Linked DNA regions of Pseudorhizobium banfieldiae. The protein of the gene in region 2 interacts with the protein of the main gene of each other region in a pairwise test. Links are inferred from orthologs where the notes say so. Each region holds a gene or a part of one and is shown on either strand. Other genes may lie near its edges.

What was found. Proteins that work in one complex are often made in the same cells at the same time.
Region 1: the proteins of NT26_RS06480 (region 2) and NT26_RS08655 interact in binary tests that used the Escherichia coli proteins (3 or more experiments, as listed by UniProt). The link is inferred for Pseudorhizobium banfieldiae from one-to-one orthologs.

The regions. Positions count from the first base shown.
Region 1 is NZ_FO082820.1:1,742,885-1,745,702, reverse strand. It holds NT26_RS08655 (bifunctional ADP-dependent NAD(P)H-hydrate dehydratase/NAD(P)H-hydrate epimerase), read left to right. Parts: upstream 1-580; coding sequence 581-2,056; downstream 2,057-2,818. Other genes in the region: NT26_RS08650 (DUF72 domain-containing protein), read right to left, coding at 2,057-2,818; NT26_RS08660 (P-II family nitrogen regulator), read right to left, coding at 1-257. UniProt on the Escherichia coli protein: Bifunctional enzyme that catalyzes the epimerization of the S- and R-forms of NAD(P)HX and the dehydration of the S-form of NAD(P)HX at the expense of ADP, which is converted to AMP.
Region 2 is NZ_FO082820.1:1,341,502-1,347,711, reverse strand. The notes cover bases 1,424-4,180. They hold NT26_RS06480 (TrmH family RNA methyltransferase), read left to right. Parts: upstream 1,424-2,238; coding sequence 2,239-3,123; downstream 3,124-4,180. Other genes in these bases: NT26_RS06470 (LTA synthase family protein), read right to left, coding at 4,064-4,180; cysQ (3'(2'),5'-bisphosphate nucleotidase CysQ), read left to right, coding at 3,215-4,021; NT26_RS06495 (DUF6538 domain-containing protein), read right to left, coding at 1,424-1,723. Also shown: NT26_RS06500 (hypothetical protein), read left to right, coding at 1-151; NT26_RS22680 (hypothetical protein), read left to right, coding at 184-411; more of NT26_RS06495, read right to left, coding at 356-1,423; more of NT26_RS06470, read right to left, coding at 4,181-5,707; NT26_RS06465 (lysylphosphatidylglycerol synthase transmembrane domain-containing protein), read left to right, coding at 5,794-6,210. UniProt on the Escherichia coli protein: Specifically methylates the ribose of guanosine 2251 in 23S rRNA.

The DNA of each region.
Region 1 (2,818 bases), 400 kb from region 2 along the record:
ATGCGGCCGGTCTGGGCCGCATTGCGAATGGCTTCGATGACTGCGTCGACGCTCTCGTCCGCGAGGACGACTTCGACCTTCACCTTGGGCAGAAAATCCACCACGTATTCAGCGCCGCGATAGAGCTCCGTATGGCCCTTCTGCCGCCCGAAGCCCTTCGCCTCCGTCACAGTTATGCCCTGCAGGCCGACCTCCTGAAGGGCTTCCTTCACTTCGTCCAGCTTGAACGGCTTGATGATGGCTTCGATCTTTTTCATGAGAAACTATCTCTCCCTGACGTGGCCGTTACCGGCGTCCCTACTAATGCAGGTATCATGCCAGTCTGCAAAGACGCTGGGGCAAAAAATTCGATGGCGGAAGCCAAAAGCGGGTAAGCCGCACGTCTCAGGGGTTTCTATTGACGGCTCCCGCTAGCCTTCATTTTAGGCGGATGACGCTTTCAACGCCGCCGCGTTGCCTTCGCGCTCCCTCGGGGTGCACTTAGACGATCACGTCTTAGGCATTTGCGTATCTTTTGGGCGTCTCGCCGCGGTCGGTGCGTGATCTTGCGTGCAGGCGGACTTTCGTCTCAATTGACGGGATGATCGAGGACCATGCCACACTGCTCACCCCGGAGGAAATGGCCGATGCGGACGCTGCCGCGGCTGCCTCAGGTATCGACTCCTACGGACTGATGGAGAAAGCAGGGTGGGCGGTTGCGGCGGCGGCGCTGCGGCTTTATCCGCAGACGTGCCGCTTCGTCGTGCTTTGTGGGCCGGGCAACAATGGCGGAGACGGCTATGTTGCCGCCCGTGCGCTTGCCGAGGCCGGCGCCGGGGTGCAGATCTTCGTGCTGGATGTCGCCTTCGAGCCTGCCGGGGACGCGGGAATTGCCAGGCGGGCTTGCCCGCTCCCGGCCTTGCCGCTGTCGGATCTGAGCTTGCAGGAGGGTGACACAATCATCGACGCGGTCTTCGGTGCGGGCTTGGCGCGTGACGTTCCAACCGACCTTCGGGCGGTGATCGCAGCCGTGGAAGCGTTCGGCCTTCCCGTCATCGCCGTCGACCTCCCGTCGGGCCTCTGCGGCCGCAGGGGCGTGCCGCTCGGCGCCGCATTTAACGCGACCCATACGGTGACCTTCATGGCGCGCAAGCCGGGCCACCTGCTGATGCCCGGCAGGTTACTCTGCGGTGACGTCGAGGTCGTCGACATCGGCATCCCGTGGCGCATAGTTCGAAGTGCCGGGGGCGCGCTGCGGGTGAACCAGCCGTCGCTGTGGCGCCACCTGCTGTCGAAACCTGATTCAGGATCGCACAAATACCGGCGGGGACATCTCGCCGTCTTCTCCGGTGGCGCCTCGCACACGGGCGCCGCGCGCCTGTCGGCGGAGGCCGGGCTAGCCAGCGGCGCCGGACTCGTCACGGTCGCTTCGCCTCCCGATGCAATGGGGGTGAATGCCGGACATTTGACTGCTGTCATGCTGCGCGAAGTGGAGAATGCATCGGCGATCAGGGAGTGGCTGGCAAGCGGGAAACTCTCTGCCTTCGTCCTGGGGCCGGGATTTGGCGTTGGTGCAAAGGCGAGGGATTTCGTCCTGGCGCTCGATGGCCACCCGCTCGTGCTGGACGCTGACGGGATAACATCCTTCCGGGACTGTCCGGACCCGCTCTTCGATGCCTACCGCGGCGAAACCCGCCTTGTCCTGACGCCTCACGAGGGGGAGTTCGCCCGTCTTTTCCCGGATATCAGCGAGGCCTGGGACCTGAGCAAGGTCGACAAGGCCGTGGCTGCCGCACGACGGTCGAGTGCCGTCGTCGTCTACAAGGGCGCCGATACCGTCATTGCTGCGCCCGACGGCCGGGCCGCCGTCAACGAGAACGCTCCGCCTTGGCTCGCGACGGCCGGCTCGGGCGATGTACTCGCTGGAATGATCGGCGCGCTGCTGGCGAACGGCATGCCGGCATTCGAGGCCGCTGCCGCGGGCGTCTATCTCCACGGGGAAGCCGCTCTTCGCGCAGGGGAGGGCATGACGGCGGAAGCGCTGGTCCACGCCATTCGGCCGCTCGATGTTGACTGATCAGCCGTCGACCAAACCCTGGAGGGCCATCGCCCCCTGCGGGGCATTCACCTTGCCCTCGTGGATGAAGAAGGCAAAGACGTCACGTGGTTCCTGCCTCGGCTTGCGAGCCCCGTCGACGAACGGCAGGTCGCCCGGCACACCACCCGACGCCCATGTCTCCAGACGATCCGCCCACGCCTTCAGATCGGCTTCCGCATAGCAATTCGGGATGTCGTCGGATCCCGTCTGCAGCCGCGCGTAGACGAAATCAGCGGTTACGTCAGCGATCATCGGGTATTCATGATGATCGGCGCAGACGGGCGCGACATTGTGCCGGGCGAGGAGTTGCACGAATTCCGGCACCTTGAAACTGTCATGGCGTACTTCCACGACATGCCGCAGACGCAGTCCGTCTACATTGTCTGGCAGAAGCTTCAGGAATGCTTCGAAATCCTCGGGCTCGAACTTCTTGGTGGGCGCGAACTGCCAAAGAATCGGTCCGAGATGCGGGCCGAGTTCGGTCAGCCCCTGGGCGAAGAACCTGTCGATCGATTCGCCGGCCTCCGCCAAGACCTTGCGGTTAGTCGTGAAGCGGCTGGCCTTGAGCGTGAAGATGAAGCCTTCCGGCACTTCGGAGGCCCATTTCGCAAAAGTCTCTGGCTTCTGCGATCCGTAATAGGTGCCGTTGACCTCGATGACCTTCAGCTTGCCGGCCGCATATTCAAGCTGCCGCTTCTTCGGCAGCTTCTCGGGATAGAAACTGCCTTCCCACGGCTCGAA
Region 2 (6,210 bases):
CGTGTGCTGGTACCAGCCAGAGGGACCATACTACGCACTGACGCAGCTGCGGCGCCTTGGCTGCGTCGGCGACATCGACACGGCGAAGAGCCTGGTCGAGGAGTTTTCCGTCCTCGAAGTCTTGAAGTGCCCGACCCTCGGCAACGCCTAACGCCTACCCCCTCCAAGTATGGAACCAGAGAGATGAACCAGCAGATCACCCCCGAACGGATAGAGCGAGCCCTGGACAGGGTTGCCGAGATCATCGTGGACCTGAAGGACGGGCAGAAGTGCCTGCCGATCTACGAAAGACTCGAGGCCGAGCTGAAGGCCATGCGCGCGGCCGAGAACACCATGGCCTCAGTCATGCAGCGCGTCAGAGGATCGAAGGGTCGCAAGGCAGGGCGACCGCTGCCATCGCCTCGAGCTTGAGCGCGAGCGAACCGCCCTCGCCGTATTCGGGCCTGTCGATCGCATGGCCCATGAGGATCCTCCTCACCTCGTCGTCGACCTTCACGTTCTTCATGCGGTCCTCGAACGAATGGCGGAAGGAATAGACGGTCGTCTTGACCGATTGCCTCAGGTGGTTCTCCACCATGTACTTGTTGATGGCAGCGGAGAAGTTGCCCTCCTTGTCCCGGTACCGCGGGAAGCCCTTCGGAAATCTCCTCAGCGCCTCGAGCGCGATGCCGGTCACCGGCACCACACGGATCGACGTTTCGGTTTTCACCTCGCGCGGATCCTCGGGGTCGTCGTCAGGTTCAATCTTGATGTAGGGGATGTTGCTCTGGAGTTGGATGCGGTCTGCGGTCAGGTTGCAGATCTCGCTGGGTCGGGCGCCGACATTCATCATGATGAGCAGAATCGCTCGCGCCTCGTCATTCAGGCCGGCCAGAGCGCCGGGCTTCAGGATCTTGTCCGTGATCCATTCGGTCGTGAAGGGATGCCGCTTGCGCCGGCGCTTCGCCTTGTCCTTGAACCGCAGCCCCTCGAACGGGTTGACGCGGTCCTCCTGCTTCATGTGGGAATAATACTCCCGGTACAGCACGCGCATATCCCCCAGGCGGCGGTTGCCGATGTCGGGCGTGTGCGTGGGCCTGCCTTCCTTCGGCGCGATCCGCTCGAGCCAATGGTTGTAGTAGCGGCGGGCATCGTCGCGGGTGATCTCGTCCATCGCCATGTCACCCATGACGGAGATGAAGTGATCCTTCGACCCCTTCTTCACCGACAGCCACTTCGCCCTCTGGCCTGCGCTCTTGCCGGAGATCTGGTGCGGCGTGATCTCTTCCTCGTAGACCTTGAAGGCATCCGACACCGTAGCGGCCGGAGCTGACACCGTACCCATGACGGCCTCGACGACAGGCTTCGGCGTCGACGGGGAGAGGATGGCCTCCACCCTTTCGAGCAGCGCCACGAGGGGAGCATTCGCGAGATCCGCGGACGGCTGATAGGAGAAGCCCATCGCCTTCGCTCGCTTGATGGCGGTCAGGTACCGGTTCTTTGCCGCCTCCTGATCCTCGCCGCAGAGCATAGATGCCCAACGGTCATCGTCCGCCTTTTCGTACAGGTCGCGAATCGTCCGGGCCCGGGCGAGGTCCGTCGTCTTGAGCGAGATCTTGACGGTGTGGCCGCGCTCGTCGATGTCGGCAAGCTCCGTCGGCACCCGCCGGCGATAGTAGTAATTGCCGCCGACGCACAGCAGATACCGATCGAGATCGTGCTTCGACTTCCGGTGACGTCCCATCCCCAGCCGCGCCTTTGTGTCCTAATAAATGTCCACGTTAGTGTGCTGAAAATTTCGTTTTGATCAAGCTGCTTCAGATCGCTTCAGCCGAAAGCCTTGATTTGCAGGGAATCTGGCGGTCGATAAATGCGGCGAGCTGGAGCGGGTAGCGGGAATCGAACCCGCGTATTCAGCTTGGAAGGCTGCTGCTCTACCATTGAGCTATACCCGCGGGGTGGCCGATCCGGTGACGAATGGTGGAGGGAGTTGGATTTGAACCAACGTAGGCTGAGCCAACGGATTTACAGTCCGTCCCCTTTAACCACTCGGGCATCCCTCCATTAATCCGTCGGGATCGTAACCAAGCTCGCTAGATCGATGCGCCGGGCTTCGATCTGCGCCGCGTATATGACGGCCCGCTCGCCGTCTGTCAACACGCGTCAGACCTCAATTCCGTGAAAAAAATCCCGCCTCCTTCGAGGCTTATCGCGGGTGTCACGACTATGCTGCGGAAGCTGCCAAGGCTATAAGGCCGCATGAGCAAGAATGATAAAGACGACAAGTCCGGCCGCGACAGCCACTATGCCACGCTTCGACGGGCGGTAAGGGATGCGAAGCGGGAACGCGGCGAAATCCCGACCCCAGACCCGCGCAAGAACCGCCGCAAGGACGTCGCCTGGGCGCCTCCCCAGCTTCAGCCCGACCAGGTCTTTCTCTACGGTCTGCACACGGTGCGCGCAGCGCTCGCCAACCCGCAACGGCAACTCATCAGGCTTTCGGTCACGCAAAACGCGCTGGCGCGCCTCGACATGGGAGATACTGAGGCCCTCCCCTGCCCGGCCGATCTCGTCCAGCCTCAGGACCTCGACAGGGTGCTGGGCCCGGATGCCATCCATCAGGGGGTGATGCTGGAGACGCGGCCGCTACCCGTCCGGCGGCTTGAAGCCTTGAAGGACAGCCCTCTCCTGCTGGTGCTCGACCAGGTTACGGATCCGCATAATGTCGGGGCCATCATGCGCTCTGCCGTCGCCTTCGGGGCCGGCGCACTTGTCACCACTCAGAGACATAGCCCGGTGGAATCCGGCGTCCTTGCAAAATCGGCCTCAGGTGCACTGGAACTCATTCCCCATATCCAGGTCACCAATCTTGCCGATGCACTGAACGAACTTCACGCGCTCGGCTTCCAGACCGTCGGCCTCGATTCGGAAGGCCCGCAGCCGCTGGAGGAAACCCTTGCCGGAGACAAGATCGCCCTGGTCCTGGGGTCCGAGGGCAAGGGCTTGCGCCACAAGACGCGCGAAACCGTCACTGCGCTTGCGCGCCTCGACATGCCGGGGGAGATCAAGTCGCTCAACGTGTCGAACGCCGCAGCGGTCGCCCTTTACGCTACGCGGATGTATCTTGCCCGTAGTAGATCGTGAACCCCGCGAACCTGCTGTGACTGCTGGTCGCAAATGGGCCTGTACCTTGTGACAAGGAAGAGCCAGGAATTGCGCGAGAGCCGGCAGCACCATGACGAAGCTCATTGATCTCTTCACATCCGCTGCGCTCGATGCCGGCCGCGCGATCATCGAGGTTTACCGGGCGGGCCCCACAACCAGCTACAAGGCCGATTGCTCCCCGGTGACGGAAGCGGACGAGCAGGCCGAGCGCATCATTCTCGAGGTGCTTCGTCAGGCTGTTCCCGACATCCCGGTCATTGCCGAGGAGGCGGTTGCCGCGGGACGCATACCGGCCATTGGCGCCGGCCCCTTCATCCTGGTCGATCCGCTTGACGGCACGAAGGAGTTCATTGCGGGCCGCGAGGAGTTTACAGTCAACATTGCCCTCATCAGGTCCGGTGTGCCGGTCGCGGGCGTCGTCTACGCCCCCGCGCTCGGCATCGCCTATACGGGCGATGGTGATGAGGCGTGTCGACTGGCGATCGGGGCAGACTTCGGTGTCGACGCGAGGAAGTCGATCCATGTTCGTGAGGCCGCTCCTTCGATGGTCGCGGTTGCCAGCCGTTCCCATAGCACGCCGGAGACGGAGGCGTTCCTGAAGGCCAACAATATTGCGGAGACCTGCGCGATCGGATCGTCGCTGAAATTCTGCCTTGTCGCCGAAGGGCAAGCGGACATCTACCCGCGGCTCAGCCGTACTATGGAGTGGGATACGGCGGCCGGCGATGCCGTGCTCCGCGCGGCCGGTGGCGCGACCACGACGCTGGACGGAAAGCCCCTCGTCTACGGGAAGACGCAGCAGACGGACAGTATCGACTTCGCCAATCCCTATTTCATCGCCCGGGGTGACTTGCAGAAGGGCAAGCTTGTCACCTGATCCGTCTTACCAACAGCAATTAACGGCGAGCGCAGCCGCGCCTCACTCCGTCTGCCCGCCGCCGAACCTGCTGATCAGAACATCGCGCATCCTGTCCATGGATGGCTCCGGCGCCTGCGGCGAGGGTGTCATGCCGATAGAGAAACCGTCGGCCTTGAAACTGTCGACGAGGGCACGGTCACGGCTGACGATGTGGATCGGTACGGATCGCGATGCATCCGGGCCGGTGATCAGCGCGGCGGGCTGATGGTCGCCCAGGATCACGAACACGGCGTCCCGGCCGAAATGGCTGATATAGGATCCCAGAGTTTCCAGCGCGTAGTCAATCGTCGCGATATAATGCCGACGAACCCGATCCTGATCGGCCCACACGACCGCCGGTGGATCGCCACTCTCCGCCTGGCCGTCGAAGGTCGACCCATCGCCGACTGAACTCCAGTCGACAAGCCGGGGGATCGGCGTCCATGGAGCATGGCTCGATATGAGCGCGATCTCCGCCATCACAGGCACGCCCGCGTCCCTTGCCGGCGAGCGGGCGAGGCTTTCGAAGGCAGACAGGGTGTACTGGTCCGGCATTGTCACCCAGTTGAACGGCTTGCCGCGGTAGCCCAGGTCCTTTGCCGCCAGGATCTCGTCGTAGCCGTAATAGGCAGCCTCCGGCCAATCCATGGTGATAGCAGGCATGATGGCCACCGTTCGCCACCCGGCATCGCGGAACATCCGGTTGAGGCTCGGCCGGTCACTGGTCATCAGCCGGTCATAGCGCGCCTGGCTATCGGTCCAGAGACCCGAGAGAAGGGTGCCATGAGCGAGCCAGCTGAGACCCGCCACGGTCGGTGACCGCGTCCAGCCGCTCGCAGATGCGAAGCCGGCCTCGGAAAGCTGCAGCTCGACGCCCTCGAGCCTTGGGCCGATCATCGGGCTGTAGCGCGGATCCTCGATCGCGCTTCGCCCGTAGGATTCGACGAAGACAAGGATCAGGTCCCGCCCTTTGATGCGCTCGAAGGACGGCGCTCCGGCGGGATATCCCGCCTCCTCATGCAACTCCGCCTCAAATGCACGGATGTCGGCAACCGATCGAGCCACCAGAGCCAGCCGCTCTCCGAGATAGTCCGACACGCGCAGCTGAGCCACAGGATCAGAGCCGGCGCGGACATTCGCCGTCTGCAGCACGACGCCGGCGACCAGCAGTAGCGCGAATACCGCAACCGCTGTCCTTCGGACTTGGTCGGACAGGTTCGTGATCCGGATGCACGCCCAGGAGAAGGCCAGCACCAAGGCAGCCAGGGAAGCGACGGCCCCGCCGATCGAGACGGCCGCAGTCAACGCGCCGAGGGAGCCGGACAGCAGGTTCCATCCGTCAAAGATCATCTTCAGGTCGAGATAGGGATTGAAGCGGCGCTGGAATGCCGAGAGGACAGCAAGATCGCCGATCTTGAGAAACAGAAGGCAGAAGACCACGGTCGTCGAGAGAACCGCCACCCCAATGGCCATCCTCCTCGGCAGCAACAGCAAGGCGAGAGCCAGTAGCGGTATCTCGATCGGCAGACGCAGGGTGCGGGTGAACTGGATGCCGCCCGGCGTATCTGGCATGGCGCACGCGAAGAAAGAAACCGCGACGAAAATCGTCATTGCCAGGGCGGCTCGCCATCCACGAATTTGGTGTATCGTGCCGGTCCGGTTCATCCGAACGCTCCTCCCGCTCGTATACTACCCCGAGCATCACTCCACCGGAGCAGGATCATGAACGACGAAGGAGGCAATCGACAGCCATGCGAATACTGAAGGTGGTCGCGATGGCTGCAGGTCTCCTGCTTCTGCCTCTCCTCGTCCTTGCGGTCGATCCTGCGAGCCTCGCCGAGGCTCTCGCAGGCGTGCCGCCAGGCCATGCACTCGTCGCCATCATCATCGTCCAGGTCCAGATCCTGCTTTCCGCGCTGCGCTGGCACTTTACCGCCTCCCGGCTCGGTCACCCCATGCGGCGAGCCACTGCCATACGGGAATACTATCTCAGCGGCATCCTCAACCAGACCCTGCCAAGCGGCATCGCCGGCGACGCCGTCCGCGCATATCGCAGCAGCGGCGACGCCGCTGGTGATTGGAAGCGGGCAACCGCAGCTGTCGTGCTGGAGCGGCTCTCCGGGCAGCTCGCGTTTCTGTTGCTCACGGTCCTGGGATTGCTGAGCTGG